Regions from separate parts of the Mesorhizobium sp. ESP-6-2 genome, predicted to be linked through region 2. Evidence: predicted binding sites of a transcription regulator. Region 2 holds the regulator's gene; each other region holds the start of a gene.
What was found. The regulator PhoB, encoded in region 2, activates phosphate uptake and scavenging genes when phosphate is short. The targets are predictions, from matches to a motif close to TGTCATNNANCTGTCAT.
Positions count from the first base shown of each region.

Region 1 (10,123 bases), on a different contig from region 2:
GCCTCATCGCAGGTCCTCCCCGGTGATGACTGCGGAAAGCGTCAGGCCGAAGCCTTGTCGATGTACTTCACGGCATCGCCCACCGTCAGGATGGTTTCAGCCGCGTCATCGGGGATCTCGACGCCGAATTCTTCTTCGAACGCCATGACGAGTTCGACCGTGTCGAGACTGTCGGCGCCCAGATCATCGATGAAGCTCGCCTGCTCCGTCACCTTGTCGGCATCGACGCCCAGGTGCTCGATGACAATCTTCTTGACGCGCTCTGCGGTGTCACTCATTTGGGGCATCCTCGTCTTTTGGTTGTCTGTCTTCGTTAGCGGGCGGAATGCCGCTAATCAAGCTGAAAGATGGTCCCGCCGGAAACGCAATGGCCGCAGACCGGTTTTTGCCCGAACCGCCGGGTTGCGGGCCGCATTACACGAAAAATCGTGGGCGTCCAAGCCGAAATGGTCGCTTTTCACAGCCCGCCCAGGCGTCGCCTGTCGCCGTCTCAAAGCCACCGCGAATGCCCGGGCCCGGCCCGAAATGCATGCTTTGGCCGACCCGATCAGATCATCGCCATGCCGCCGTTCACATGGATGGTTTGGCCGGTGACGTAGCCGGCCTCGCTGGAGGCAAGATAGGCGACGGCGGACGCCACCTCGGCGCTGGTGCCCATGCGGCGCGTCGGGATGGCGGCCATGATCGCCTCCTTCTGCTTGTCGTTGAGCTTGTCGGTCATCGCCGATTCGATGAAGCCCGGGGCGACACAGTTGACGGTTATGCTGCGGGTGGCGATCTCCTGCGCCAGCGATTTGGAAAAACCGATCATGCCGGCCTTGGAGGCGCAGTAGTTGGTCTGGCCGGGATTGCCGGTGACGCCGACCACCGAGGTAATGTTGATGATGCGGCCGTGGCGACGGCGCATCATCGGATGGGTAAGCTCACGCGTCAGCCTAAACACGGCCATCAGATTGACTTCAAGCACGCTGTCCCAGTCGGCGTCCGACATGCGTACGAACAGTCCGTCCTTGGTGATGCCGGCATTGTTGACCAGGATATCGACGCCCTCGAGTTCGGCCTCCGCTTTCTGGCCCAGCGCCTTGACCTCGTCGCGGTTCGACAGGTCGGCCGGAAACAGCTTCACCCGGTCGCCAAGTTCGGCGGCCAGCGCCTCCAGTTTCTCTATACGCGTGCCGTGCAGGCCGACGACGGCGCCCTGCGCATGCAACACCCTGGCGATCGCCTCGCCGATGCCTCCCGACGCGCCGGTGACAAGTGCCTTGCGGCCGGTCAGTTCGAACATGTGTTTTCCTCTTTGGTTTCGGAAGCTCAGCGAGCAACCTCATCTGTATACGTCGTGCCGGTGTCCGATTGCCATCACCAACGGAATATCTTCAGCGATACAAGCCGCGCCATCAAATTCACACGCGGCGCTTCACCCGAGCGCCGCCAATGCGGCCTCGACCTCGGCCGCGGAACCGACCGATGTCGTGGCGATGTCGCGGTTGATGCGCCGGGCCAGCCCTGAAAGCACTTTTCCCGCGCCGACTTCATAGAGCGTGGTGACGCCGTTCGCGCCGAACCACTCCACCGTCTCGCGCCAGCGCACGCGGCCGATCACCTGTTCGAACAGACGGCGCGCAATGATTTCGGGATCGCTGGTCGGAGTGACCGTGACATTGGAGACGAGCGGCACGACAGGCGCGTTCTTGGTTACCCCGGCCAGCGCTTCCCGCATGATCTCGGCTGCAGGCGCCATCAGCGCCGAGTGGAAGGGCGCGGAGACCTGCAGCATCAGCGCCCGCTTGGCGCCCTTCTCGGTGCACAGTTTGGCGGCCAGTTCGACCGCTGCCTTGGCGCCGGAAATCACCAGCTGGCCACCGCCATTGTCGTTGGCGATCTGGCAGACCGATCCTTTGGCAGCCTCGGCGCAGGCGGCTTCGACATCGGCCTGCTCCAGCCCGATGATCGCCGCCATGGCGCCTTCGCCGGCCGGCACCGCCGCTTGCATGGCATTGCCGCGGATGCGCAGCAGCCTGGCGGCATCGGCAACCGAGACGAAGCCGGCGGCGGCGAGCGCCGAATACTCGCCCAGCGAATGGCCGGCGACGTAAGCGACCTTGTCCTTCAGCGAAAAACCGCGTGCTTCCAAGGCCCTGATCGCGGCCAGCGATACAGCCATCAGCGCCGGCTGCGCATTGGCGGTCAGCGTCAGCGTCTCTTCCGGCCCTTCCCAGATCAGCTTCGACAGGTTTTCGCCGAGCGCGTCGTCGACTTCGCTAAAAACCCTGCGCGCCTCGGGGAAGGCATCGGCGAGGTCCTTGCCCATGCCGACAGCCTGGCTGCCTTGTCCCGGAAAGGTGAATGCAACGGCCATGTGTGGGCTCCCAAAGCTCGGTTCTGCTTGCCTGATACACGAATTTTCCTGCCTGTGACGCAACGCGGCCTGCCAAGTCAAGCCCGGTTTGGCCCGGCCCCCTGGCAGCTTTGCGGGCCGAGTGCCTGTTCCAAAAGGCTTTTTGGCGATCACTCCTGATGAAAACCGCTCACGAATCGTTTGCTGGCTCTTCTTATTTCCGCCACAGGCGCTAGCTTTGCGTGACAATTCCATGACAATCGAGTGACGGGTCTGTCGCTGGGTGGGGAAGTTAAAGTGGCTAGGATTTCGAAAGGCGCAGGCAAAGCCGCGCCACAGTTTCTGGAAGACGATCCTTCCACCGGCTACCTGCCGGGACGGAAGTGGCCGACCATACGCTATGGGCTGACCAGCCTGCTGATCGCGGCCGTCCTGGTGTTCGCCATCGAATTGATCGTGCGCGGCGACTTCGGCGGCACGGTTTCCTTCTTCCTGCAGCCGCTCAAACCGGGCTGGACCACGATCGTGGTGTTCGCCCTGGTTCTGATCGGCCTCGATGCCGTTTTCGGCCGCAGCTATCAAAGCCTGATGATCGTCGCGCCGCTGACGCTCTCGCTGGCTTTCATCGGCCATCAGAAATCGCATTATCTCGGCGATCCCCTCTACCCGACCGATTTCCTCTACTCCCGCCAGATCGTGGCGCTGCTGCCGCTTCTGGTGCGTGACCGCCCGATAACTGCCCTTGCCATGGTTGTCGGCATCGTCGCCGGCCTGTCGCTGCTCATCTATGGCTGGCGGGTCTGGCGTCGAAAGGTGCCGATACTCAGCCGCAAGGGCCGTCTCGCCCGGCTGACGCTGGCGGTGCCGCTGCTCGCCTTCTTCGTCTCGATCATGGACTATGCCACCTTCTCCTGGACCCGGGACCGGCTGCAGATCATCCCGATCATGTGGGACCAGAAGGAGAATTACGCCTCCAACGGCTTTGCACTCGCCTTCGCGCTCAACGTGCCGATGGCGCATGTCTCGGCGCCGCCAGGCTATTCGGCAAAGACGATCGCGGCCATCGACAGGCCGCAGGTGACCGCCTCGGTGCCCCAGGAAAAGCCCGACATCATCGTCGTCATGAGCGAATCCTTCTGGGATCCGACCAAGCTGCCGGGGGTCACCATCACGCCCGATCCGATCCCCAACGTGCGGGCGTTGCGTTCGGGCTCCATGTTCTCACCCGAATTCGGCGGCATGACCGCCAATATCGAGTTCGAGGCACTGACCGGCTTCTCCAACGCCTTCCTGCCGGCCGGCAGCATCCCCTACCAGCAATATGTGCGCACGCCGACGCCGTCGCTGGCGACTTTCCTGAAGAGGGAGGGCTACAGGGCGCGCGCCATCCATCCGGGCACCAACTGGTTCTGGAACCGCGGCGCGGTCTATGCCGATTTCGGCTTCGACGACTTCAGATCGGAAGAGACGCTGCCGCCGATGCAAAAGCGCGGGCCGCTGGCATCCGACGCGGCGATGACGGACGAGATCATCAGCGAGGCCGATGCCAGCGATGCCCCCGTGTTCTTCTTTGCCGTCAGCCTGCAGAACCACGGCCCTTACGAGCCGAACCGCTACTACAACCCGACCCACACCGTGCAGGCGCCTACCAGCCAATGGGCGCGTGAATCGCTGCTGAGTTACACCGAGGGCTCGGCCGACGCGGACCGCGGTCTCGGACGCCTGATCGAATGGGCAAAGAAACGCTCTCGCCCCACCGTCATCGCCTTCTTCGGCGACCATCTGCCGCCACTTGGGCCGGTCTATGTCGAGACGGGGTTCATGAAGGACAATGTCGCGCCGCGCAAGGAGGCTTCCGCCGAGGCGGCGCTGGAGCATCATCAGACGCCACTGGTCATCTGGTCGAACCGCACAGGCCCGGCCAAGGACATGGGCGCCGTCAGCCCCGCCTTCCTGCCCTATCACATCCTGAAAACAGCCGGCATCACCCACCCCTACTACACCGGCTTCCTGGGCGAGATGCGCGAACGCTACCGCGTGGTCGACCGCAATCTGCTGCTGACGCCGGCGGGAGAAGCCACGCCCGATTGGGCGCGGCAAAAGCAGATCGACCCGGCGATCCGCGACTTCCGGCTGCTGCAATACGACATGATGTTCGGCAAACGCCATGCGGCGCCCGACTTCTTCCCCGAAACGGTGGACAAGGTCGTCGCCCATATGAGCTGATATTCGCGGCATCCTTCAGGATGCCGCACGTCGGGGTCGGGCGTTCAATTCGTCAGTTGCAATTTCGAGAATTTGTTGGCGATCTGCTGGAACACGTTCGGCAATTTGTTTGGATCGTTGACGGCGTAATAGTCGCTGGGATCCGAGGCGCAAGCGCTGTAGAGCGTGCGGTTGGCGGCGGTGTCGGATTGCAGCACCATCGTGTAGATTTCGGCGCCCTGATTCTTCAGCTGCGTGCAGACGCTTTTGGTCCATCCGTCGACATTGCGCGCGGCGGTCGTCTGATTGTCCGATCCAAGCCGACCGGCAGCGCCATAGGCTGAGCCGGCGAGAAAACCATAGGATGTATAGTCGGACTTCGTCGTCTCGTTGCTGGCGCCGTAGACGACATTCTCCCCGTCGGTGAGCAACATGACGATCTTGCTCACCCCGGGCGTCTTCCAAGGCGTCCCCTCAGCATAGGGCGCACTCGGCGACAACACCCGCTGGCCCCAGGCCAGGCCCTCGGAAACATTGGTGCCGGACCCCGCCCATGCAAGCATCTTGGCGGCCGCCTGGCGAAGCTTTGTAAAGTCTTCCGTCAAGGGGACGATTGGCGAGGGACAGGACCGGTTTGGCCCTACCGTCAGTTGCAAGGCGTTTGGATCGCTTGTGACCGCGGTGGCAATGGCGGTGTTCTGCGGCGCCACATATTTGGCGACCGTTTCAAGATCACCCCTCAAAGGGCCGGCAGCACTTCCAAGCAAGCCGCTCAGATCTATTCCGAGAACATTCAGTCCGCCATTCTGAGCAAGTTTGGTCTCATCGGGGGCGTCGTCGATAAAGGAGTTGTTGTAGTGATAGGCGTCGTTTGAATAGCCGCTGGAAGGCTTCGTGCCGTTTCCCGGACTGTCCGGCGCGAAATACGGTACGAACAGAGTGTCAGGGTAACGTGGATCGGGCGGCGTATCGGCGATATTAAGGGCACCAGGGCGCGCCTCGACGCAGCCTTTCCAACCCGTATCCTCCCCCTTGCCGTCCTTCCACCCCGTTAACTTCGCGGCAGAGGCCGGATCTTTCATCAACTGCCTGAACAGCGCCATATGATTGGGACGCTTGTGGTTGATGGCGGGGAAATTGATTCCATTGGTGGATGACTTGCCGTCCATATCGATCCAGGACGGGTCGAACCCGTCGCCGTTGACATTGACTGCCGTGACGAAGGGTACCAGCGCCACGCGGACCTTGCGCGTCGGTGATTGCGCCGCCTCCAGATATTTGAGCAGATTGTCCGTCGCTGTCTTCAGGGCAGCAATTTTGGCGCCGGCCATCGAGCCGGTGTTGTCCAGAACCAGCACGACTTCGAGCTGGTTGTTCGATTCGACCGCCGAGGCATCGACCACGATGTGCCTGCTCTGGCCGAGCAGGAAGGCGAAGTTCAAATTGACGTCAGCCGAGGCGACCGCCTTCGTCTTGACGAAGTTGACGCCGCTGTCGACCGTCAACGTGGCCCGCGCGTTTGTGAGTTCGCTATGGCCGGCTACGTTGGCCTGGAAATAGCGGTTGAAGGCGTCGGTGCGGGTGATGTCCAGATCGCCGAGATGCGAGGAAGCGAGATTTGCCGCGTCGAGCGCATTCTGCAGGTTGCTTCTGGCCCGCATGATGGTGGAGACATCGGTTGCGAAGGCCACGGCCGACAGGATGGCCGGCAAGCCGATCCCGAGCAAAAGCGCGAAATTGCCGCTTTTCGAGCGCCAGAATTTCTTGAGAAGCATCCTTACCCCCGGAAAAATGCCTAGCCCGTTGCTGACAGCGGGATGCCGCTTTTTGCGCCAGACATGATGAATCGGCGGTTGATGCCGGGGCCGCGACCCCATACAACCTGTCTTGGTGGTTAAGGTCTGGTTTCCGGGAACCATGAAGTCCTGTCGCCGCACCTGCCGGTTTTCCGGCCCTGCGACATCCGGGATTGCCACCTGCTCTTGCCTTCCACGTGGATTGCTATATAGACGCCGCCAATCTGCCGGTCCCAGCTGGGGGCTGAACGGAGGGCCGGAGGTTTTCGAAACCTTCGCGTGAAGCCAGAAGCGCTTCCGCCTCCCGTGTCTCCGCTCTCGACCGTCTCGTCATGCTCCTTTCTTCCCCGCTCCTGGCGGGTCAGAGAAGTTGCAGAGGCTTTTGCCGCCGGGAACCGGGAGAGAAACGAAGAAAGGCGAAAAGACATAATGGCTCTTTACGAACATGTGTTTCTTGCCCGGCAGGACCTCTCGCAGCAGCAGGTCGATGCGCTTGTCGAACAGTACAAGGGCGTCATCTCCGCCAATGGCGGGTCCGTCGGCCGGGTCGAGAACTGGGGACTGAAGTCCCTCACCTACCGGGTCAACAAGAACCGGAAGGCATACTACACGCTGATGGATCTTGACTGCCCGCCGGCAGCGCTCAACGAAATGGAGCGCCAGATGGGCCTGTCCGAGGACGTGCTGCGTTTCCTGACCATCAAGGTCGATGCGCATGAGGAAGGTCCCTCCGCCATGATGCAGAAGCGCGAAGAGCGCTCGGAACGCGGCGGCTTCGGCGACCGTGACCGCGGCGACCGTGGTCCGCGCTCGTTCGGCGACCGTGATCGCGGCGATCGTCCGCCACGCAGCTTCGGCGGCGACGCCGGTGGCGATCGTGGTCCGCGCCGTCCGCGCGAAGGCTTTGAAGGGGGTGCAGAATAATGGTCGACATCAACCAGATCCCGACCCGGCGCCCGTTCCATCGCCGCCGCAAGACCTGCCCGTTCTCGGGCGCCAACGCGCCCAAGATCGACTACAAGGACGTGCGCCTCCTGCAGCGCTACATTTCCGAGCGCGGCAAGATCGTGCCGTCGCGCATCACCGCCGTCAGCCAGAAGAAGCAGCGCGAACTCGCCAAGGCGATCAAGCGCGCCCGCTTCCTCGGCCTGCTGCCCTACGTGGTTCGCTAATCCTTGACGCGGGGGGGGGCCCCCCCCCCCCCCCCCCCCCCCCCCCCCCGCTTCTCTTCCACGGCGACGGGCGCCGCTGGATTGCGCATCAAATCCCGAGTTGAGGCCAAAAGCCTCTAACTGCCGCGACAGGCAGGACAGCGACACTGGCGGCAACGCCCTTTTGCTTCCTGACCTGTTCCAGAGAATTCGGTGCCGATCCCTCGATTGGTGCCCTAATGAAAGGAACAAAACCATGGAAGTCATTCTTCTCGAACGCGTTTCCCGCCTCGGCCAAATGGGCGATACCGTCAAGGTCAAGGACGGCTTTGCCCGCAATTTCCTGTTGCCGCAGGGCAAGGCGCTGCGCGCCAACGAAGCCAACAAGAAGAAGTTCGAAGGCCAGCGCGCCCAGCTTGAAGCCCGCAACCTCGAGCGGAAGTCCGAAGCCTCGCAGGTCGCCGAACAGCTCGACGGCAAGAGCTTCATCGCCGTTCGCTCGGCCGGCGAGACCGGCCAGCTCTACGGCTCGGTGTCGACGCGCGACATCGCCGACCTGCTGACGGCGGAGGGCTTTTCGGTCAACCGCAACCAGATCCAGCTCAACCAGCCGATCAAGACCATCGGCGTGACCAATGTGGCGATCGCGCTGCATCCGGAAGTCGAGGTCACCATCACGCTCAACATCGCCCGCACGGCCGACGAAGCCGAGCGCCAGGCCAAGGGCGAGACGCTGACCACCGCCGAGGCCATCTATGGCGAGGACATCAACGACAATGCCCGGCCGGAGAACTTCTTCGACCCGAACGCAGAGTTCGAGGGCGAAGAGAACGCCTGATATCGGTGCGGCGCGCCTGCCGGCGCGCCGCATTCGGCTTCGGCCTCAATAGCTCCAATCAGACTGGCAGCTCCAGACTGGCAGCTCCAGTCAGACTGGACCAATGCCCGGGTTCACCACCTGGGCATTTTTGTGCCAAAAGGAACTTTTCGAAACCCTATATATTGATGCAGAGTAGGACAGCCTGTCTGACCGAGAGGGGACATTTGGGTCATGAATATTCTGTTGAAACGCGTTCTCGACCGCCTGGTGCGCACAGGCCATCTCAAGGTGACCGGCCCACAGGGCACGACATTCGTGTTCGGTGACGGCAGCGGCGAGCCGGTGCACCTGCACATCAAGACCAGGCACGCCGAGCGCGCCGTCACCTTCGATCCGATGCTGGCCGTGCCGGAAGCCTACATGGATGGCGAACTCGACATCCTCGAGGGCGGCGTCCTTGGCCTGATGCGCATCGCTTTCCAGAACATGGGCAGCGGCGGCATCGACGCGACGTGGTCGAAAGCCATCGAAGGCCTGCGCCACGCTTTCCGCCGCCTGCAGCAGATCAACACCGCGTCGCGTTCGCGCCGCAACGTGCAGCGCCACTATGATCTGTCGGGCGAGCTTTACCGGCTCTTCCTCGATGAGGACATGCAGTATTCCTGCGCCTATTTCGAGCAGCCGGACATGACGCTGGACGAGGCGCAGGCAGCCAAGAAGCGCCACATCGCCGCCAAGCTCAGGCTGAAGGCCGGGCAGACGGTGCTCGACATCGGCTCCGGCTGGGGCGGGCTGGGCCTCTACCTCGCCAAGGCCTTCGACGTCGACGTACAGGGCGTGACACTGTCGACCGAGCAGCACGGTGTCGCCACCGACCGGGCGCATGCCCAGGGCCTGGAAAACCACGTCCATTTCGAGCTGAAGGATTACCGCGAGCTCAACGAACGCTTCGACCGCATCGTTTCGGTCGGCATGTTCGAACATGTCGGGGTCAACCATTACCGCACCTTCTTCGACAAGAGCGCGACGTTGCTGAAGCCCGACGGCGTCATGCTCCTGCACACGATCGGCCGCTCCGGCGTGCCGTGGGCGACCAGCGCCTTCATCCGCAAGTATATCTTCCCGGGCGGCTACATTCCCGCGCTTTCCGAAGTCATGCCGGCGATCGAGAAGTCAGGCCTCGTCGTCACGGACATCGAGATCCTGCGGCTCCATTATGCCGACACGTTGAAGCATTGGGGCCAGCGCTTCGGCGCCAACCGCGACAAGGCCAAGGCGATCTATGACGAGCGCTTCTGCCGCATGTGGGAATTCTATCTGGCAGCCTCGGAAGCCGCCTTCCGCTGGCAGGACCTGGTCATCTTCCAGATCCAGCTTGCCAAGAAGAACGACACGCTGCCGATGGCGCGCGACTATATGGTCAAATGTGAAAAGGCGCTCGAAATGCGCGACATGGGCCATCGCGAAGCGGCTCCGGTCGAAAAGCCCGCCAAGCCCGCCCGGCGCCGCAAGGTGGCGGAGTAGGAACAGACCGCTTTGCGACATTGACGCTTGCCATTCCCGGCTCGTGCCCTGAAAAAGGCCTCGTGATCGTCGCGGGGCCTTTTTCATGACCTATTTCCTCTATGCAGCCGCGGCGCTCGCCGAGATCGCCGGCTGTTTCTCGGTGTGGGCGTGGTGGCGGCTGGAGAAGTCGCCGCTGTGGCTGCTGCCAGGTTTCGTTTCGCTCGTTCTCTTCGCCTGGCTTCTGGCCCTGGTCGACACCAGCGCGGCCGGCCGCGCCTATGCCGCCTATGGCGGCATCTACATCGCG
Region 1 is NZ_JAIUGT010000003.1:519,786-529,908, forward strand. It holds gene fabF (beta-ketoacyl-ACP synthase II) at 1-7, opposite strand, end outside; gene LB532_RS12105 (acyl carrier protein) at 42-278, opposite strand; gene fabG (3-oxoacyl-[acyl-carrier-protein] reductase) at 548-1,285, opposite strand; gene fabD (ACP S-malonyltransferase) at 1,418-2,359, opposite strand; gene LB532_RS12120 (LTA synthase family protein) at 2,636-4,564, shown strand; gene LB532_RS12125 (pilus assembly protein) at 4,609-6,318, opposite strand; gene rpsF (30S ribosomal protein S6) at 6,769-7,263, shown strand; gene rpsR (30S ribosomal protein S18) at 7,263-7,511, shown strand; gene rplI (50S ribosomal protein L9) at 7,747-8,328, shown strand; gene LB532_RS12145 (SAM-dependent methyltransferase) at 8,542-9,834, shown strand; gene LB532_RS12150 (YnfA family protein) at 9,920-10,123, shown strand, end outside.
Region 1: LB532_RS12120 (LTA synthase family protein) is a predicted target of PhoB. The motif match lies at 2,581-2,597, and genes of this name have one in related genera.

Region 2 (10,123 bases):
GCGCCAGGGTCTGGTAGATCGTCTCGATGCCGTATTTCTTGGCATCGCGCGGATTGGAGATGGAGGCCTCTTCGCCGTTGACGAAGATTTGGCCCGCGTCGCGCTTGTAGGCGCCCGACAGAATCTTGATCAGCGTCGATTTGCCGGCGCCGTTGTGGCCGAGCAGGGCCACGACCTCGCCGGGGAAAAGATCGATCGAGGCATCGTCGACGGCGCGAATGCCGCCGAACGCGATTGAGATGTTGCGCATGTCGACCAGCGGGTTGCCGGCGGGAGCGATCCTGTCAGCCATGATTGTCCTCCTCCCTCAAACGCGTTTGCGATAGACGGTGTCGAGCCACACCGCGATCACCAGCACGGCGCCGACGACAATGCTCTGCAGCGGCGAGTCGACGCCGAGCAGCACCATGCCGGATTGCAGCGACTGCATCAAAAGCGCGCCCAGCATGGCGCCGATGATGGTTCCCGAACCGCCGGCGAGCGACGTGCCACCGATGACAGCCGCTGCGATCACCAGCAATTCATCGAGCGTTCCGAGCACGTTGGTGGCCGAGTTCTGCCGGGCTGACGAGATCGCGGCGGCGATCGTGGCCAGCACCCCCATGATCATGAACACTTTCATCGTGATCCAGCGCGTATTGATGCCGGCGAGGTTGGCTGCTTCCGGATTGCCGCCGATGGCAAAGACATAGCGGCCGAAACGGGTGCGTTTGGTGATGAAGGTCATGACCAGCCCGACGGCGATGGCCATCAGCACCGGTATGGCGATGCCGTGGGCGATGAACAGACCGCCCTCGGGCACGGTGATGTTGTTGGCGGCTGCATATCTGTTCACGATGCCGACTGGCCACGGATAGGAATTGGCCAGCCAAACCGCGCCCATGATGACGGCGCAGGTCACCACGCCGATCAGCGTCTCGGCCCAGATCGGACGCAGCGGGAAACGGAAGCGCTTGCGCTGCACCCGTCCGTTGAACAGCGCAAGCACCACTGCAAGGCAGGCGGCGATACCGACCACCCAGCTCCAGGTTGCGCCGATCGATCCGGCCGGGCCGCCGCCCATCAGCTGGAACGTCGTGTTGAGCGGCGCCACCGTCTGGCCGCTGGTGACCCACCATGCCGCACCGCGCCAGACCAGCAATCCGCCCAGCGTGACGATGAAGGCCGGCACTTCGAGATAGGCGATGACAAAGCCCTGGAAGGCGCCGATCAACAGGCCGAGCACCAGGCCGATGACCAGCGCCAGGACCCAGATCCACGGGTTGCCGAGCTCGAGACCGACCATCCGCACCAGGAAGTGCACCTGGGCGAAGCCCATGACCATGCCGATCAACCCTTCGGCGGAACCGACGGACAGGTCGATATTGCGCATGACGATGACCAGCACCATGCCCGAGGCCATGATGGCGACGGCCGAGGTCTGCACCGACAGGTTCCACAGATTGCGCGGCGTGAGGAAGGTACGGCTGTCGAAATCGAGCGGATTGACGCCGAGACGCAGGCTGGACAGGACATGCAACCCGATCCAGATCAGCAGCAGCGCGCCGATCATGCCGAGCATGCGCGTGTCGATCTCGGTCGCCTTCAGGAACCGGGCGACGGCGCCGAGTTCCGACGCACGCGCGGTGTCGGCCTGCGGGTTGGACGTCGTGTCGGTCATGATTTTCTCCCACCGGCCTGCCCGTCTGACGCGGATGCCGGAAGCCAGCCTAGAAGTTACCCGCCCGGGGCGGAAAAACAAATCTTCTTGAAAAAACGCCGCGGCTTGGCAGCCGCGGCGTTCATCGCTTGAAATGGAAGATCAGTTGCAGGCCGCGACGCTGCCCGCCGCGACGCCGGCACAGACCTCGTCTTTCTTGATCCAGCCGGCGTCGATGACGACGTTGAGATTGTCCTTGGTGATCGCAACCGGGGTCAGGAACAGCGATTTGACGGTGTTCCCGCCGGGCGTGGTGAAGTCCTTGACGCCGGCGATATCGGTCATCTTCTTGCCGTCGGCCAGCTGCGAGGCGATCTCGGCGGCATTCTTGCCGAGTTCACGCGCGTCCTTCCAAACCGACACGGTCTGCGTGCCGAGGGCGATGCGGTTCAGCGCCGCGTGGTCGCCGTCCTGGCCCGACACCGGAACGGTGCCGGCCAGGCCTTGAGCCGTCAGCGCCGCCACGACCCCGCCGGCAGTGCCGTCATTAGCCGCCACCACCGCGTCGACCTTGTTGTCGTTGGCGGTCAGGAACTGTTCCATGTTCTTCTGCGCGTTGGCCGGCAGCCAGCCATCCGTATAGGCTTCGCCGACATTCTTGATCTTGCCGCTGTCGATGGCATCCTTGAGCACTTCCATCGAGCCGGAGAACAGGAAATCGGCATTCGGATCGGCACCCGAGCCCTTGATGAAGACGTAGTTGCCTTCCGGCTTCACCTTGAACACTTCGCGGGCCTGCATGCGGCCGACTTCCTTGTTGTCGAAGGTCAGATAGAAGACGTCCTTATTCTCGATCAGGCGGTCATAGCCGACGACCGGAATGCCTTCGTCAAGCGCCTTCTGCACCGCGGGGCCGATGGCGGAGGCGTCCTGCGCCAGGATGATCAGCGAATTGGCGCCCTGCGAGATCAGGCTCTCGACGTCGGTGAGCTGCTTGCCGGGATTGGACTGGGCGTCGGCGGAAATATACTTGTCGCCGGCGGCTTCGATCGCCTTCTTCATGGCGGCCTCGTCGGTCTTCCAGCGCTCTTCCTGGAAGTTCGACCAGGAAACGCCGATGACCTTGTCCTTCGCCTGCGCGACCGACGCGAGCGTCAGCGACATGGCGACACCCGCCAGGATAGCGGCTGTGAATCTCTTCATCTTAATCCTCCCTGCGCCGCGTATGGCGCGACCAAACAGGCCCTTAGGCCGGCACAAAAGGCTCTATTTTTTCGAGCCTCGAAAAAACACTGATCCATCGTCGGAACGCTGTCAACGCCGATTCTGATGTATTTTGATGTCCTCGGGAATTTTTTTCGAGCTCCGGAATAAATAATGACAGCCAAGGCCGGTTCTGCCAGTATTTGACGGTCGTCGAGGCCTGGGGAGAGAACGCGGCGACCGGGAGGATGCGAGAAGAATGTCGGTCGGAATCCGCCACGACGATCTGCGCCGACGCAACCGGGCGATGGTGATCGCAGCCGTGCGCCGTGCCGGGCAGCCCTCGCGCACTGAGATTGCCGCGACCACCGGGCTCAGCCATTCCACCATATCGGCGATCTCCTCCGACCTGATTGGCGAAGGCATCCTGGCGCAGAGCAAGCCGAGCGAGGCCGGTGCGCTGAAACGCGGCCGGCCGCAGGTCGGTCTCAGCCTCAACCCTGAAGCCGCGGCTGTGATGACCGTGGTGCTGTCGCTGAATTTCCTCTCCGTCGCAGTCATCGACTATGCCGGCCAGGTGATATCTGAAGAGCAGCGCCGGCTGGACACGCTGACCCTGTCGCGCGAGGCGCTGATCGGCGAATGTGTGGCCATCGTCAGGCGGCGGTTCGAGGATCCCGACCTCGACGTCGGCAGCATCGCCCGTATCGCGCTGGCGATCCAGGGCATCACCGACACGGATGCGCGCACCATGCTGTGGTCGCCGATCACGCCGCAGACCGACATCGCCTTCGCCGACATACTGGAGACCGAGTTCGGCATTCCCGCCACCATGGAGAACGATTGCAACATGATGGCGGTGGCGCTGCGCTGGCGCGATCCCCAGCGCTACCGCGACGACTTCATCGCCATCCTTTTGTCGCACGGCATCGGCATGGGCCTGGTGTTGAAGGGTGAACTGTTCACCGGCACCCATTCATCCGGAGGCGAGTTCGGCCACATGATCCATCGCCCCGGCGGGGCGCTCTGCCGCTGCGGGCGGCGCGGCTGTGTCGAGGCCTATGCCGGGAACTATGCCATCTGGCGCAACGCTAGGCAGCTTGGCGAGGACACCGAGCCCGTCGACGTCAGCGACGCCGACATGCGCACCCTGGCGGCCTCGGCGCGCGAAAAGGACGGGCCGGAGCGCGAAGCCTACCGCAAGGCCGGCGAGGCGCTGGGCTATGGCCTTGGCAGCCTGTTCGCCCTGATCGATCCGGCGCCGGTCGCCATGGTCGGCGTCAGCGCGGCCGCCTTCGACCTGATCGAGCCGGCATTGCGCGAGGCGATCGCCCAGACCGCCGGCGGCCAGCACTCGAAATCGATTTCCTTCGACACCGAGCCGAACGAACTGCCGCTGATCCGCGAGGGTTGCGCCATGCGCGCGCTGACCTTCGTCGACCAGGAAATTTTCGCGCCGGGGGCACAAGCGAAATCAGGCATAGGCGAGAACGTTGCGTGACATATCCCTAGTCTTCGCGGATCGCATACCCCGCGCCCCGAATGGTGCGGATCACGTCAGGCATGCGGCCATTGTTGACCGCCTTGCGCAGCCGGCCGACATGCACGTCCACCGTGCGCTCGTCGATATAGATCGTTTCGCCCCAGACATTGTCGAGCAGCTGACTGCGCGAGAACACGCGGCCCGGGTGGCGCATCATGAATTCGAGCAGGCGGAACTCGGTCGGCCCGAGCCGGATCTCGCTCTTCTTGCGGTAGACCCGGTGCGATTCACGGTCGAGCACGATGTCGCCGACCTTGAGCACGCTGGACAGAACTTCGGGCTTGGCGCGGCGCAGCAGCGCCTTGACGCGTGCCATGAATTCCGGGGTTGAGAACGGCTTGACTAGATAGTCGTCGGCGCCGGTGGAGAGACCGCGCACCCGGTCGCTTTCCTCGCCGCGCGCCGTCAGCATGATGATCGGCAGCCGCTCGGTCTCGGGCCGCATCCGGAGACGGCGGCAGAGTTCGATGCCGGAAACCGCCGGCACCATCCAGTCGAGCACAAGAAGGTCAGGGACATTCTCCTGCAAGCGGATCTCGGCTTCGTCGCCGCGCGTCACCACCTCGACCTGATAACCCTCCGATTCCAGATTGTAGCGGAGCAGCACACCCAGCGGCTCCTCGTCCTCCACCACCATGATGCGTGGCGCGATCATCGACTGGTCACCCCTGCCGTCACGCCGCTGGCGCCGACATCGCCGTCTCGTCCTGCTTCGGGCGATTGGCGGGCAATTGCGTGCCGGTCAGCACATAATAGGCATTTTCGGCAATGTTGGTCACGTGATCACCGATGCGCTCGAGATTCTTGGCGCAGAACAAAAGATGCGTGCAGGCGGTGATGTTGCGCGGATCCTCCATCATGTAGGTCAGCAGCTCGCGAAACACCGATGTGTATTTGACGTCGATGCGTTCATCGTCGGCGCGCAGCTTGGCAAGTGCCGCGGAATCGCGCGCCGCATACTCCTCGATCACCCCTTGCACCTGGATCAGCACCAGCTGCGCCATGACATCGATGGAGTGCGACAGGTTGCGCGGCGTGGCGGCCAGGCCGACGGTGCCGACGCGCTTGGCGATGTTCTTGGCGAGATCGCCGATGCGTTCGAGATCGCCCGCCATGCGGATCGAGCCGACGACATGGCGCAGATCGTCCGCCATGGGCTGCCGCTTGGCGATCAGGGTGATGGCGCGGTCGTCGAGTTCGCGCTGGCGCGCATCCATGATCGCGTCGTCGGAGACGACGCGCTGGGCGAGCGCGTTGTCGGAATTCAGGAGCGCCTTGGTGGCGCCGCCGACCATCGATGAGGCGAGATCGCCCATGTCGCGGATCAGCCTGCTGATCTGTCCGAGATCTTCGTCAAAGGCTGCGACTGTATGTTCGGCCATGATCTTGGTCCTCGTGTGCGTGGGATCAGCCGAAGCGGCCGGTGATATAGTCCTGCGTGCGCTTCTCGCGGGGCGACGTGAAGATCTTCTCCGTGCGGTCGAACTCGACCAGCTCGCCCAGATACATGAAGGCGGTCTGCTTCGATACGCGCGCCGCCTGCTGCATGTTATGGGTGACGATTACGATCGTATAATCGGCCTGCAGCTCGTCGATCAGTTCCTCGATCTTGGCGGTCGACAGCGGATCGAGTGCCGAGGCAGGCTCGTCGAGCAGGATGACCTCTGGCTTCACGGCCACCGTGCGGGCGATGCAGAGGCGCTGCTGCTGGCCGCCCGAAAGGCTGAGGCCACTGGCGTTGAGCTTGTCCTTGACCTCGCTCCACAGTGCCGCGCGCTTCAGCGCCTGCTCGACACGGCCGTCCATCTCGGCCTTGCTGAGCTTCTCATAGAGCCTGACGCCGAACGCGATGTTCTCGTAAATCGACATCGGGAACGGCGTCGGCTTCTGGAACACCATGCCGATCTTGGTCCTGAGCAGGTTGAGGTCCTGCGACCGGTCGAGGATGTTCTGGCCGTCGAGCAGCACCTGGCCCTCGGCGCTCTGCTTCGGGTAGAGCTCGTAGATGCGGTTGAAGACGCGCAGCAGCGTCGACTTCCCGCAGCCCGAAGGCCCGATGAAGGCGGTGACGCTGCGCTCAGGCAGCGACAGGCTGATATCCTTCAGCGCCTTCGACTGGCCGTAGTAGAAATTGAGGTTCTTGACCTCGATCTTGGCTTTCTCGACCGCGACTTCGGGCGTGTTCAACTCGGTGGACAACATCGGTTTCATCTGTCCTCTCTGCGTCCGGTAAGGCTGCGGGCGAAGATGCTCAGCCCGAGAACCGTAAGGGTGATTATGAGTGCGCCGGTCCACGCCAGCTGCTGCCATTCCTCATAGGGGCTGAGAGCGAACTGGAAGATGGTGACGGGCAGGCTGGCCATCGGCGCGTTGAGATTGCTCGACCAGAACTGATTGTTGAGCGCGGTGAAGAGCAGCGGCGCCGTCTCGCCGGAAATGCGGGCGATGGCCAGCAATATGCCGGTGACGATGCCCGACAGCGCCGCACGGTAGGCGACCGAGCGGATGACCACCCAGCGCGGCGCGCCGATCGCGGCGCCGGCCTCGCGCAGGGCGTTCGGCACGAGGTTGAGCATGTCCTCGGTGGTGCGCACGACGACCGGGATGACCAGGATGGCCAGCGCGACGGCGCCGGCGATCGCCGAGAAATGCCCCATCGGCCGCACCAGGAGTTCGTAGACGAACAGGCCGACGATGATCGAGGGTGCCGACAGCAGGATGTCGTTGATAAAGCGCACGATGGTGGTGAGGCGCGAGAAGCGGCCATATTCGGCCATGTAGGTCCCAGCGAGGACACCGATCGGCGTGCCGACGATGACGGCGATGACGGTCATCATGATACTGCCGTAGATGGCGTTGAGCAGGCCGCCGGCATCGCCTGGCGGTGGCGTCATTTCGGTGAACACCGAGAGCGAAACACCCGACAGGCCCTTATAGAGCAGTGCGCCGAGGATCAGCGCCAGCCAGGCCAGGCCGATGCCCGCCGCCGTGACGCATAGCGTCATCATCACGGCATTCCTGCGCTTGCGTCGATTGTGAAGCGATGTGGCCGTCGACATCGGTCAGGCTCCCGTGCGGCTGTCCATGCGCAGCAGCATGTAGCGCGCAAGGGCAAGGATCAGGAAAGTGATGACGAACAGGATCAGGCCGAGCGCCACCAGCGAAGACGTATAGAGATCGCCGTCGGCTTCGGTGAACTCGTTGGCGATGGTTGCCGAGATCGTCGTGCCGGGCGCGAACAGCGAGGCGCTGATGCGGTGGGCGTTGCCGATGACGAAGGTTACCGCCATGGTCTCGCCGAGCGCGCGGCCGAGACCGAGCATGACGCCGCCCATGATGCCGACGCGGGTATAGGGGATGACGACGCGGCGGGTGACCTCCCAGGTCGTGCAGCCGATGCCGTAGGCCGATTCCTTCAGCACCGACGGCACCGTGTCGAAGACATCCTTGGTGATCGAGGTGATGAAGGGCAGGACCATGATGGCAAGGATCAGCGCCGAGGTCAAAAGGCCGATGCCGTAGGGCGGACCGGCAAACAGGCTGGAGAGCCCCGGCACGTCGTGGAAAAGCTTGATGATGAAGGGCTGCACCGTCGTCTGCAGGAACGGCGCGAACACGAACAGGCCCCAGATGCCGTAGATGATGGAGGGTATGCCGGCAAGCAGCTCGACGGCGATGCCGATAGGGCGCCGGAGTGGCCGCGGGCAGAGTTCGGTAAGGAAGATGGCGATGCCGATGCCGATGGGAACGGCGATCAGGATAGCGATGGCGGCGGTGACGATGGTTCCGTAGATCGGGGCCAGCGCCCCGAAATTCTCGGTAACCGGGTTCCACGATTCGGTCGTCAGGAAGGAGAACCCGAATTTCGACAGCGCTTCCCACGAGCCGGCAACCAGCGAAATCGCCACGCCGCCGAGGATGAGCAGGACGAGGATGGCGGAAAAGCGTGTCGCCGCCCGGAAAATCGTATCGGTGAGCGCGAAGCGCCGGACCGTCGCTTCCCTGGCCCGCATGGCGGCCGACGATGGCATGGCTTCGGAGACGGCGGTCATCTGGCCCTCGCGTTTCAAGGAAGACAGGGAGGGCGCCGTGAAGCGCCCTCCTCATTCAGCAGGGATTACATGGCGGAATAGAGCGGCTTGCCGTCTTCGCCGACGATGTCCTTGGTCCACATGTCCTCGACGCTCTTGACGACCGCGTCGGGGATCGGAACGTAGTCCAGCGCCCCGGCCATGTCGTCACCCTTCGCGTAGGACCAGGCGAAGAACTTGAGCGCTTCACCGGTCGCCGCCACGTCGCCGGGCTTCTTGTAGACCAGAATCCAGGTGGCCGACGTCATCGGCCAGGATTCGGCGCCCGGTTGGTTGGCCAGGATGACGCCGTAACCCGGCTGCGAGCTCCAATCGGCATTGGCCGCCGCCGCCGAGAACGCCGCCGCCGTCGGCTCGACCTTCTTGCCGTCCTTGTTGATCATGTCGGCATAGGTCAGCTTGTTCTGCTTGGCGTAGGCGTATTCGACATAGCCGATCGAGCCGCCGGTCTGCGAGACGTTGTTGGCGACGCCTTCATTGCCCTTGGCGCCGATACCGACCGGCCATTCGAGCGCGGTGTTGACGCCGACCTTCGACTTCCAGTCGGCGCTGACGTCGGCCAGATAGTAGCTGAAGTTGAACGTGGTGCCCGAACCATCGGAGCGATGCACGACCGCAATCGCCTGGTCGGGAAGCTTGACGTCGGGATTGAGCTTGGCGATCGCCGCGTCGTTCCAGTTGGTAATCTTGCCGGCGAAGATATCGGCCAGCGTCGGGCCGTCGAGCACCAGTTCGCCCGGCTTGATGCCTTCGAGATTGACGACCGGAACGATACCGCCCATCACCATCGGGAACTGTGCAAGTCCGGTGGATTCGAGATCCTCGCCCTTCAGCGGCGCATCGGAAGCGCCGAAGGTGACGGTCTTGGCCTTGATCTGCTTGATGCCGCCGCCCGAGCCGATCGACTGGTAGTTGAGACCGATGCCGGTCTCCTTCTTGTAGGCATCGGCCCACTTCGCATAGATCGGGTAAGGGAAGGTGGCGCCGGCGCCGGAAATGTCAGCTGCCATTGCCGCTGAAAGGGTGAGGGTGGACGCCGCAGCCATTGCGATCGCAACGGCCGCCGAGCGGATGAAATGTCTCATGTGGCCTGCTCCTGTTCGGAAGATGGTCTCTCGGCGCCATTCCTTGCCAGCGCCCGCTGAGGCCAATAGCGTTCGATTATAACAGTCGCATGACAGTTTCGTGTCAGCCCGGTAACGCGTCGCCGGCGCTTGGAAAGGCGATGGCGATCGGCGGCTGCGGCATGGCGCCGGTTTGCCTTCGGGAATCAGGGACTTGCGCTATCTGGCCACCCAAACAGCCCTCGGATTCGGCATGGAGCGCTGATCGAAGAAAAGCCGGACGGGAGCGCGTTGCTCGAGGCCAGAGGATGTCTTGGCCGGGCCATCGCCAAAAACAGGTCCGTTGGGGTAGATTGACGCTGCTTCATACTGGCGGTCGCTGCTCCCGCCCGTAACTAGAAGAGAGCGGAAATTCGATGCCGTCATTGTCCCGGCTGGACGCCGGCTTTGATATGGTGCGATCGCACCATAGTCTTGCTCGAAGGGCAGCGGCCGACCCCGACTGATTCTCGCCGCAATCCCGTGGAAGGCGCGAAGCCTATCCCGCGTTGCGCCGGGCCTGGCGACCGGCGCCGACCCAGCG
Region 2 is NZ_JAIUGT010000001.1:82,525-92,647, forward strand. It holds gene LB532_RS00400 (ATP-binding cassette domain-containing protein) at 1-292, opposite strand, end outside; gene LB532_RS00405 (sugar ABC transporter permease) at 308-1,660, opposite strand; gene xylF (D-xylose ABC transporter substrate-binding protein) at 1,802-2,842, opposite strand; gene LB532_RS00415 (ROK family protein) at 3,102-4,343, shown strand; gene phoB (phosphate regulon transcriptional regulator PhoB) at 4,351-5,040, opposite strand; gene phoU (phosphate signaling complex protein PhoU) at 5,060-5,767, opposite strand; gene pstB (phosphate ABC transporter ATP-binding protein PstB) at 5,793-6,596, opposite strand; gene pstA (phosphate ABC transporter permease PstA) at 6,593-7,444, opposite strand; gene pstC (phosphate ABC transporter permease subunit PstC) at 7,448-8,437, opposite strand; gene pstS (phosphate ABC transporter substrate-binding protein PstS) at 8,503-9,561, opposite strand; gene LB532_RS00450 (PAS domain-containing protein) at 10,079-10,123, opposite strand, start outside.

Region 3 (10,123 bases), on a different contig from region 2:
AGGTGCCCGCCTGCACCGCGCCATAGGCGCCAGCGGTGGCGATGGCGACCAGGTCGCCGGACTTGAGTCTTGGCAGGTCGCGGTCGAGGCCGAGATAGTCGCCGGTCTCGCAGACCGGGCCGACGATATCGACCGTCATGCGCGGCGCGTCGGCGGGCGGCAGCACCACCGGTCTTATGTCGTGAAAAGCGTCGTAGAGCGTCGGCCGGATCAGGTCGTTCATGGCGGCGTCAACGACGAGGAAATTCTTGGCATCGCCTTCTTTCGCGAAGATCACTTGCGAGACGAGGATACCGGCATTGCCAACGATCAGCCGGCCCGGCTCGAACATCACCTTCAAGCCGAGCTTGGTGACGTGCTTGCGGACGATCTGCGCATAGGCGTCGGGGAGCGGTGGCGGGTTGTTGTCGACGCGGTAGGGAATGCCGAGACCGCCGCCGAGATCGACATGCTCGATGGCATGGCCGTCGGCGCGCAGCGCGCCGACCAGTTCCACCAAAAGCGCGAAGGCATCGTCGAAGGGTTGCAACTCGGTGATCTGGCTGCCGATATGGGTGTCGATGCCGGTGACCTTGATGCCCGGCAATTCGGCCGCGCGCGCATAGACCTGACGCGCCTTCTGCCATGGGATGCCGAACTTGTTCTCGGCTTTGCCGGTCGAGATCTTCTTGTGCGTCCTGGCGTCGACATCCGGATTGATGCGCAGCGAGACCGGCGCCACCTTGCCCAGGGCAACGGCGCGCGACGAGAGCAGCTCGAGTTCGGGCTCGGATTCGACGTTGAAGCACAGGATGCCCGCTGCCAGCGCAAAGTCCATTTCACGCGCGGTCTTGCCGACGCCGGAGAACAGGATCTTGCTGGCCGGGATGCCGGCTGCCAATGCGCGCCGCAACTCGCCTTCCGACACCACGTCGGCTCCAGCGCCGAGCCTGGCCAAGGTCCTCAGCACCGCCTGATTGGAATTCGCCTTCATGGCGTAGCAGACCAGTGCATCAAGCCCGGCAAAGGCCTGAACGAAGACGCGGTAGTGCCTGGTCAGCGTGGCCGTCGAATAGCAGTAGAATGGCGTGCCGACGGTTGCGGCGATATCCGATATCGCCACGTCTTCGGCATGAAGCACGCCGTCGCGGTAGTCGAAATGATTCACGAGAGTGGTTCCGAAAAGTTGGAGCAGGGTAGGAGCGGGTTTAGCACCTCAAACCGCTCTCACCGGCTCTAGAGCAGCGGGTCGAGAATGAACTTCTTGTCCGCGACCGGTTTTTCCGGTTCCGGCGGCACAGGTTGGTGGGCCTTCTCGGCGTCCTTGCGTGCCTGCACGGCCGCCTCGTAAGGCGTATCGAGACCGGACCTTCTGCCGCAAGCCGTAACGGCGGCAAGCGCCGCAAGCAGCGTCAATGTCACCAAAATCCTGCTTCCGGTCATCGATCCATCCGTCCGAAACTTTTTTCCGCCGCTGCTTTTAGCCGAGTTCTCGGCGCATTGCACCCCGGATATTGCCGTTGCAATATCCCGGATATTGCCGGACGCAATAGCTGGCGTCACGCCTTGGCCAGCCGCTTTTTCCAGTAGCGGATCTGCTTCCTGACTTCCGACGGTGCGGTGCCGCCGAAGGAGGTGCGGCTCTTCACCGAGTTCTGCACGGCCAGCACCGAAAAGATGTCCTGCGTGATGCCGGGATGGATCGACTGCAAGTCTTCCAGCGCAAGCTTCTCCAGGCTCAGCTTCTTCTCTTCGGCCAGCGCCACCGCCCGTCCCGTGACATGATGCGCTTCCCGGAAAGGCAGGCCGAGCGTGCGCACCAGCCAGTCGGCAAGGTCGGTCGCGGTTGCGTGGCCGGAGCCGGCGGCCTTCTTCATCGCCGCCGCGTTCACCGTCATGTCGGAGACCATGCCGGTCATCGCCGCCAGCATCAGGTCGAGCGTCTCGGCGGCATCGAACACCGATTCCTTGTCTTCCTGCATGTCCTTGCCATAGGTCAAAGGCATGCCCTTCATCACCGTCAGCAGGCCGACCAGATGGCCGGTGACGCGCCCGGTCTTGCCGCGCACCAGTTCGGCGGCATCGGGGTTCTTCTTCTGCGGCATGATCGAGGAACCGGTGGAGAAGCTGTCCGACAGCCTGATGAAGCCGAATTGCGGCGTCGACCAGATGATGATTTCTTCCGCCAGCCGCGACAGATGCGTGGCGCATATCGCCGCCAATGCCAGGAATTCCAGCGCGAAATCGCGATCCGAGACGCTGTCCAGCGAATTGCGCATCGGCTCGCGGAACCCGAGCGCCGTGGCGGTCCGGTGGCGGTCGATGGGAAAGCTGGTGCCGGCAAGGGCGGCCGCACCCAGCGGGCTTTCGTCCATGCGTTCGACGGCGTCGCGCACCCGCGACAGATCGCGCGAAAACATCTCGACATAGGCCATGCAATGATGGCCGAATGTCACCGGCTGCGCCGCCTGCATATGAGTGAAGCCCGGCATCACCGTCGCGGCGTGCTGCTCGGCCCGCTCCAGCAACGCACCGATCAGGCCCTTCAAGGCCTCGGCGACGCGAAAGCACTCGTCCTTCACCCAGAGCCGGAGGTCCACTGCAACCTGGTCGTTGCGAGAGCGGGCCGTGTGCAGCCGGCCGGCGGCCGGACCGATCAGTTCGGCGAGGCGGGCCTCGACATTCATGTGGATGTCTTCCAGCCTGGTCGAGAATTCAAACGTGCCCGTCTCGATCTCTTTCAGGATCGTGTTCAGGCCGTGAGCGATTTTTTCTTGATCGGCCGCCGAAATAATGCCCGTCTGCGCCAGCATCGCGCTATGGGCGATCGAACCTCTGATGTCCTGCGCATAGAGTTTGCGGTCGAACGAGATCGACGCGTTGATCGCTTCCATGATCGCGGCCGGACCCGAGGCAAATCGTCCGCCCCACATCTGGTTGCTGGTCTTCTTGTCGCTCATGGCTATAAAACCCGTGCTTCGGAGCAGTTTTGAGAAAATGGCAGACGGAAACAGATTTTTCCCGGCCCCGCGCCTGATCCTCGCCGCCCTGGTGGCGGGAGCGCTGGCCGGCGCGGTCGCGGTATATGTCAGCGAGAGCCGGTCTGGCAACAATGCCGCGCCGCAAGTCGCGGTGGGCGACAGCAAGGACGATGTCGCCTGCGCCGCCAAGAGCGAACGCGCCAAGAAGATCGCCGCTGCCGCCACCGGCGAGGTCGCGGCCCTCTTGCCCGCCGATCCGCCGCAATCGATGAAGGGCCTCGCCTTCAACGGCCCGGACGGCAAGCCGATGACCATCGCCGACCATGCCGGCAAGACGGTGCTGCTCAATCTGTGGGCGACATGGTGCGCGCCATGCCGCGCCGAAATGCCGGCGCTGGACGCCTTGCAGAAGGAAAAGGGCAGCGATGCGTTCCAGGTCGTCGCCGTCAATGTCGATGCCGGCGACGATGTGAAGCCGAAGAAGTTCCTTAGGGATACCGGCGTCGAGGCGCTCGGCTATTACAGGGATTCGACGATGGTGCTGTTCAACGACCTGAAGACGCGCGGCCTGGCGCTCGGCCTGCCCGTCACCATGCTGATCGACGGCGAAGGCTGCCTGATCGCCCATATGAACGGCCCGGCCGAGTGGTCGGGGCCCGACGCCAAGCGGCTTGTCGAGGCCGCGCTCAACCCGTCGGGCTGAGCGCGGGACGGGAATTTTCCACGCATCGACCGAGCTTTAAACCGACGCCTTTTTCAGCGTTGTCATGTCAGTGTTGTCATGCGCTGTTAGACACCGTCCGTCGGTGAGGTCGCTGACCGTCTCGACGCAGGTCCCTGGTACACCAATTCAAACAGCAAGCCGCTATGCAATCATTTCCGGTCACTTCTATCCGGAGGTCCACGCTACTTTAGCCGGAAGTGAAGTGCGCTTGCCCGCAACAAAACCGTTGTCCGCTGCGCGCGAACGACACATAGTGCCATTGCGGGAGTGCCCCTTTCGCCAATGACAAGCAATGAAAACGGGAGACGAAACATGAAGTTCTTTGGCTTCGCGGCCGGTGTCGCCGTGACCCTGCTTTCCACAACCTCCGCCTTCGCCGTGACGCAGATCAGCTGGTGGCACGCCATGACCGGCGCCAACGCAGAGGTCGTCGACAAGATTTCCAAGGATTTCAACGCCAGCCAGGGCGACTATCAGATCGTTCCGGTTTTCAAAGGCACCTATCCCGAAACGCTGAATGCCGGCATCGCCGCCTACCGTGCCGGCCAGGCGCCCGACATCATCCAGGTGTTCGATGTCGGCACCGGCGTGATGATGGCGGCCCGGGACGCGATCAAGCCAGTGGCCGAGGTGCTGACCGGCGCCGGGATGAACTTTGACAAGAGCCAGTATCTGCCAGGCATCGTCGGTTATTATTCGACGCCGGACGGCACCATGCTGTCCTTCCCCTACAACTCCTCCTCGCCGATCCTCTACTACAACAAGGACATCTTCCAAAAGGCGGGGCTCGACGTGAACAACCCGCCCAAGACCTGGAGCGAGGTGTGGGAGGATGCCAAAAAGATCAAGGCGAGCGGCGCCGCCGCTTGCGGCTACACCTCGACCTGGCTGACCTGGATTCACCTGGAAAACTTCGCGGCGTGGAACGATGTGCCTTGGGCCACGCAGCAGAATGGCTTGGCCGGCGGTGATGTCGAACTCAAGATCAACGCGCCGATCTTCGTCAAACATTTCCAGGCGCTCGCGGATCTGGCCAAGGACGGCACCTTCAAATATGGCGGGCGCACCTCCGAAGCCAAGCAGATATTCCTCGCCGGCGAATGCGGCATCTTCACCGAATCCTCGGGCGGGCTGGGCGACATCGTCAAGTCGGGCATGAACTACGGCATCGGCCAGTTGCCCTATGACAGCGACGCCAAGGGCGCGCCGCAGAACACGACGCCGGGCGGCGCCAGCCTTTGGGTCTTCGGCGGCAAGTCCGACGAGGAATACAAGGGCGTCGCGGCCTTCTTCGCCTATCTGTCCAAGACCGATGTGCAGGAATATCTGCACCAGAAATCGGGATATCTGCCGGTGACGCTCGCCGCCTATGAGGCGACGAAAAAGTCCGGCTTCTACGACAAGAATCCCGGCCGCGAGACGCCGATCCTGCAGATGACGGGCAAGGCGCCGACCGACAATTCGAAGGGCGTGCGGTTGCCGAACCTGCCGCAGGTGCGCGACATCCAGAACGAGGAGTTCGAAAAGATGCTTGCCGGTCAGGAAACCGCCCAGCAGGCGCTCGACAATGCGGTCACGCGTGGCAACGCGGCGATCAAGGAAGCGCTGGGGAATTAGGGCGCGTCGAGCCTATCGAGTTATAGTCCTTGCTCTACGAGGCGCCCCTCCGCCCTGCCGGGCATCTCCCCCTCAAGGGGGGAGATCGGCTGTCGCTACCGTTTTCGGAAGTTGCCAAGGCTGGAGAATGGCAGCCGTCGCAGGAACTGCCGATCTTCCTACAAGAGGAGGAGATGCCCGGCAGGGCAGCGGGGGGCGCCGTAGCGTGCCGCTCGGTTGACTATTTCCACGCCGGAGCGGCGCATTGACCCCGCGCGTCGTCTTTCCCAACAAAGTTTTGCCCTACCTCCTGGTGGCGCCGCAACTGGCCATCACGCTGGTGTTCTTCTATTGGCCGGCCGGGCAGGCTCTCTATCAGTCGATGCTGCGGCAGGATCCGTTCGGGCTGAGGAGCAGGTTCGTCTGGTTTGCCAATTTCCGCAAGGTGCTTGCCGATCCGGCCTATCTCAACTCGATCAAGGTCACAGTGGTGTTTTCGCTTGCGACCGTGATCGTTGCCATGGGCGTGGCGCTGCTCCTTGCCGTCATGGCGGAAAAGGTGGTGCGCGGCAAAGGCCTCTACCGCACGCTCATGATCTGGCCCTACGCGGTGGCGCCGGCGATCGCCGGCATGCTGTGGCTGTTCCTGTTCAACCCATCGATAGGCTCGCTGTCCTATCTGCTGAGACGTTTCGGCGTCGGCTGGGATCCGCTGCTCAACGGCACCGACGCCATGATCCTTCTGGTGGCGGCGGCCGCCTGGAAGCAGATCAGCTATAATTTCCTGTTCTTCGTCGCCGGGCTGCAGGCGGTGCCGAAAACGCTGATCGAGGCGGCGGCGATCGACGGCGCCGGCGAAACCAAGCGCTTCTGGACCATCGTCTTCCCGCTTTTGGCACCGACGACGTTTTTCCTTTTGGTCGTCAACACCGTCTATGCCCTGTTCGACACGTTCGGCATCGTCCACGCCGTCACCGGCGGGGGGCCGGGCAAGGCCACCGAGACACTGGTCTACAAGGTCTACAATGACGGCTTCGTCAATCTGATCCTCGGCGATTCGGCGGCGCAGTCGGTCATCCTGATGGTCATCGTCATCGCGCTCACCGCCATCCAGTTCCGCTACGTGGAACGCAAGGTGCATTACGGCTGAGGAGCGCGATGATCGGTCGGTCCCCGTTTCGCATTTTCCTTGCACATGCCGTGCTCATCCTCGGCATACTGATCGTCGCCTTTCCGATCTACTACACGTTCGTTGCATCGACGCAGACGCTGCAAACCATCCTCAGGCCGCCACTGCCTTTCCGGCCGGGCAGCGAGTTCTGGAGCAATTACAGCGAGGCGCTGTTCGGCGGCGTCGGCCGCATCGGCGGGCTTGGCGTCGGCAGGCTGCTCCTCAACTCCACGATCATGGCGCTTGGCGTCGCGGTCGGAAAGATATTCATCTCGATCCTGTCGGCCTACGCGATCGTCTTCTTCCGTTTTCCGCTGCGCATGACTTTCTTCTGGCTGATCTTCATCACCCTGATGCTTCCCGTCGAGGTGCGCATCCTGCCGACCTACAAGGTAATGGTCGATCTCGGCATGGTCGACACTTATGCCGGACTGATCATCCCGCTGATCGCCTCGGCCACCGCAACGCTGTTGTTCCGCCAGTTCTTCATGACCATCCCGGGCGAGTTGGTCGAGGCGGCGCGCGTCGACGGCGCCGGCCCATGGCGCTTCTTCTTCGATATCCTGTTGCCATTGTCGCGCACCAATATCGCGGCGCTGTTCGTCATCCTTTTCATCTACGGCTGGACGCAGTATCTGTGGCCGCTGCTGGTCACCAACAGCAACGATATGAGCACCATCGTCATCGCACTGAAGAAGATGGTCTCCTTCGCCGATGCCGACACCCAATGGCATTTGGTCATGGTCACGGCGATCCTGGCAATCTTGCCGCCAATCCTGGTCGTGGTGCTGATGCAGCGCTGGTTCGTGCGCGGACTGGTCGACACCGAAAAGTGAGAAGTCGATGGCGACGGTCGATCTGAGGGACGTGAAGAAGGTCTATGCCGGCGGCGTCGAAGCCGTGAAGGGCGTCTCCATTGCCATTCCCGACAAGGAACTCTGTGTGCTGGTTGGGCCGTCCGGCTGCGGCAAGTCCACGCTTTTGAGGATGATCGCCGGGTTGGAGACCATATCTTCCGGCACGGTCGCTATCGACGGCAAGATTGTCAACACGATTGGCCCGACCGAGCGCGACATCGCCATGGTGTTCCAAAACTATGCGCTCTATCCGCATATGAAAGTCTACGACAACATGGCTTACGGGCTACGCAATCGCGGTACGCCCAAGGACGAGATCGACAGCAGGGTTCGTTCGACCGCCAAGGTGCTGGAGCTTTCCGCGCTGCTTGACCGGCGTCCGCGCGAGCTTTCCGGCGGTCAGCGCCAGCGCGTCGCCATGGGCCGCGCCATCGTGCGCAATCCGAAAGTCTTCCTGTTCGACGAGCCACTCTCCAACCTCGATGCCAAGCTGCGCGGCCAGATGCGGGTCGAAATCAAGAATTTGCAGCGCTCGCTCGGTGTCACCTCGGTCTACGTCACCCATGACCAATTGGAAGCGATGACGTTGGCCGATATCCTCGTCGTCATGAATGGCGGATTGGTCGAGCAGACGGGCGCGCCACTCGACATTTACGAGAAGCCGGCCTCGACCTTCGTCGCCTCTTTCATCGGCGCACCGCCGATGAATCTTCTGTCCCTTTCGGGTCTGGCGCTGACCGGCAGCAAGACGATCGACTTCGCGCCTGCGAATGCCGTCACGCTCGGCTTCCGTCCCGAGGATGCCGATGTCGCCTTGGCGGCCGAGGCACCGTCCGGCGCGCTCGTACTGCCGACAATGGTGGAGGCGGTCGAACCGGTGGGAGCCGACAGCTTTCTTCACTGTGCGGCAGGCGGCGACCGCATCGTCGTGCGTGTGGCCGCGCGCGCAACAGCCAAGCCCGGCGACCAGTTGCGCGTCGTGGTCAAGGCCGAGAAACTTCACTGGTTCGATCAGGCTGCAAAGAGGGTCGACTGACGCCGATCTTGCATGCTGATCAGCGGGGTGCGGGCCGTCGGCCGGTCAGGCGAACACATGCGCCTGTCCCGACACGGTCAGCCGGACGATCTCACCAACCGCCGGCGCGTCCATGCCGGACTTGCGCAGGATCAGCGGCGTGCTGCCGATGGCGGCGGCGTCCGGCGGGTCTGGGCTGTTGAGCAATCGCACCGCGACCGTGCAGGTCGAGCCGGCGAATTCGGATTCCGTTACCTCGCCAAACAGCATGTCCGGTGTGCCCGACATGCCCTCGCGCGATGTCCGCTTGAGCCCGATCTGCTCCGGCCGCAACATGATGCGAGCGACATCGCGGCTGTCCGACGTATCGACGGCGATGCGGCCAAGCGGCGACGTGGCGAAACCGCCCGCTATCTTCGCCGGCAGGATGATGGCGTCGCCAAGGAACTCGGCGATCATCCTGTCCTTCGGCTTGAGATAAAGTTCGCGCGGTGTGCCGACCTGCGAAAACCGGCCATCGCGCATCACCGCGACCTGGCTGGCAAAGGACAGCGCCTCGGCCTGGTCGTGCGTCACCAGGATGGTGGTTATGCCGGCGGCTTCGAGCAGTTCCGCCACGGCCTTGCGCATCGAGGCGCGCAGGCCGGTGTCGAGCGCCGAGAACGGTTCATCGAGCAGCATCAGCCGTGGCTTCATCGCCATGGCGCGGGCGAGCGCCACGCGTTGCTGCTGGCCGCCGGAGAGTTCGTGTGGCCGGCGCTTCAGGATCGCCTTGTCCAGCCCAACGATATAGGCGAGCTCGACGATGCGCTCTGAGCGTTTGTACAGCCGGCGGTCCATCCCGAACCCGATATTGTCGCCAATCGTCAGGTGCGGAAACAGGGCGCCGTCCTGTGCAACCAGGCCGATACCGCGGCGGTGCGCCGGAATGGCGCCGCCGCTGTCGGCCAGCATCTTTCCGTCAAGCACAATGCTGCCCTGGTCGGGCGCCTCGAAACCGGCGATCAGCCGCAGCAAAGTGGTCTTGCCGCAGCCGGACGGCCCGACGATGGCCGTGCGGCTGCCGCTGGCAACGTCGAGATCGATGCCGGCAAGCGCCGCGACCGGGCCGTAATGCTTGTGCAGGCCACTGATTTCGAGAAAGCTCATCGTCCTGCCATCCGTTTCGACTGGGCATAGAGCAGCCAGGTCAGGGGCAGCGACATCGCCACCATGATGAAGGCATAGGGTGCGGCCGACGCGTAGTCGATCTCGCCGCTGTAGGACCAGAACGCCATCGCCAGCGTGCGGGTGCCGTTCGGCGCCAGCATCTGGGTCGCAGTCAGCTCGTTCATGATGCCGAGCCCCACCAGCGCCATGCCGGCGGCGGCACCCGGCGCCGACAGGCGGATCGTCGTCGACCACAATGCATGGAGCGGCGGCCGCCCGAGGCTGGATGCGGCGAGCTCGAGCTCCACCGGCGCCTGCGCGATCGACGCCCGCAGGCTGATCAGGGCGCGGGGCAGGAACATCAAGGCATAGGCAACCAGGATGGTGAACAGGGTCTGGTAGAGCGGCAGCGCGATGCGAACGGTGATGGTGACCAGCGCCAGCGCGATCACGACCCCGGGCAGCGATCCGACGATGTAGTTGCAGCCCTCCAGCAAGCGCTGCAAAGGCCCCGGCGCGCGGATCGAGATCCAGGCCATCGGCATTGCGGCGACGGTGGCGAGCAGCGCGCCGGCGAGCGCCAGAAACAGCGTCTGGCCGAGCGCCAGGCCGATCTCGTCGAGCCGCCAGACCTCGGCGCCGCCGGCGGCA
Region 3 is NZ_JAIUGT010000015.1:54,950-65,072, forward strand. It holds gene lysA (diaminopimelate decarboxylase) at 1-1,147, opposite strand, end outside; gene LB532_RS29135 (lipoprotein) at 1,216-1,422, opposite strand; gene argH (argininosuccinate lyase) at 1,539-2,939, opposite strand; gene tlpA (thiol:disulfide interchange protein TlpA) at 2,977-3,663, shown strand; gene ugpB (sn-glycerol-3-phosphate ABC transporter substrate-binding protein UgpB) at 3,997-5,301, shown strand; gene ugpA (sn-glycerol-3-phosphate ABC transporter permease UgpA) at 5,546-6,430, shown strand; gene ugpE (sn-glycerol-3-phosphate ABC transporter permease UgpE) at 6,439-7,287, shown strand; gene LB532_RS29165 (sn-glycerol-3-phosphate import ATP-binding protein UgpC) at 7,295-8,344, shown strand; gene LB532_RS29170 (ABC transporter ATP-binding protein) at 8,390-9,472, opposite strand; gene LB532_RS29175 (ABC transporter permease) at 9,469-10,123, opposite strand, start outside.
Region 3: ugpB (sn-glycerol-3-phosphate ABC transporter substrate-binding protein UgpB) is a predicted target of PhoB. The motif match lies at 3,724-3,740, and genes of this name have one in related genera.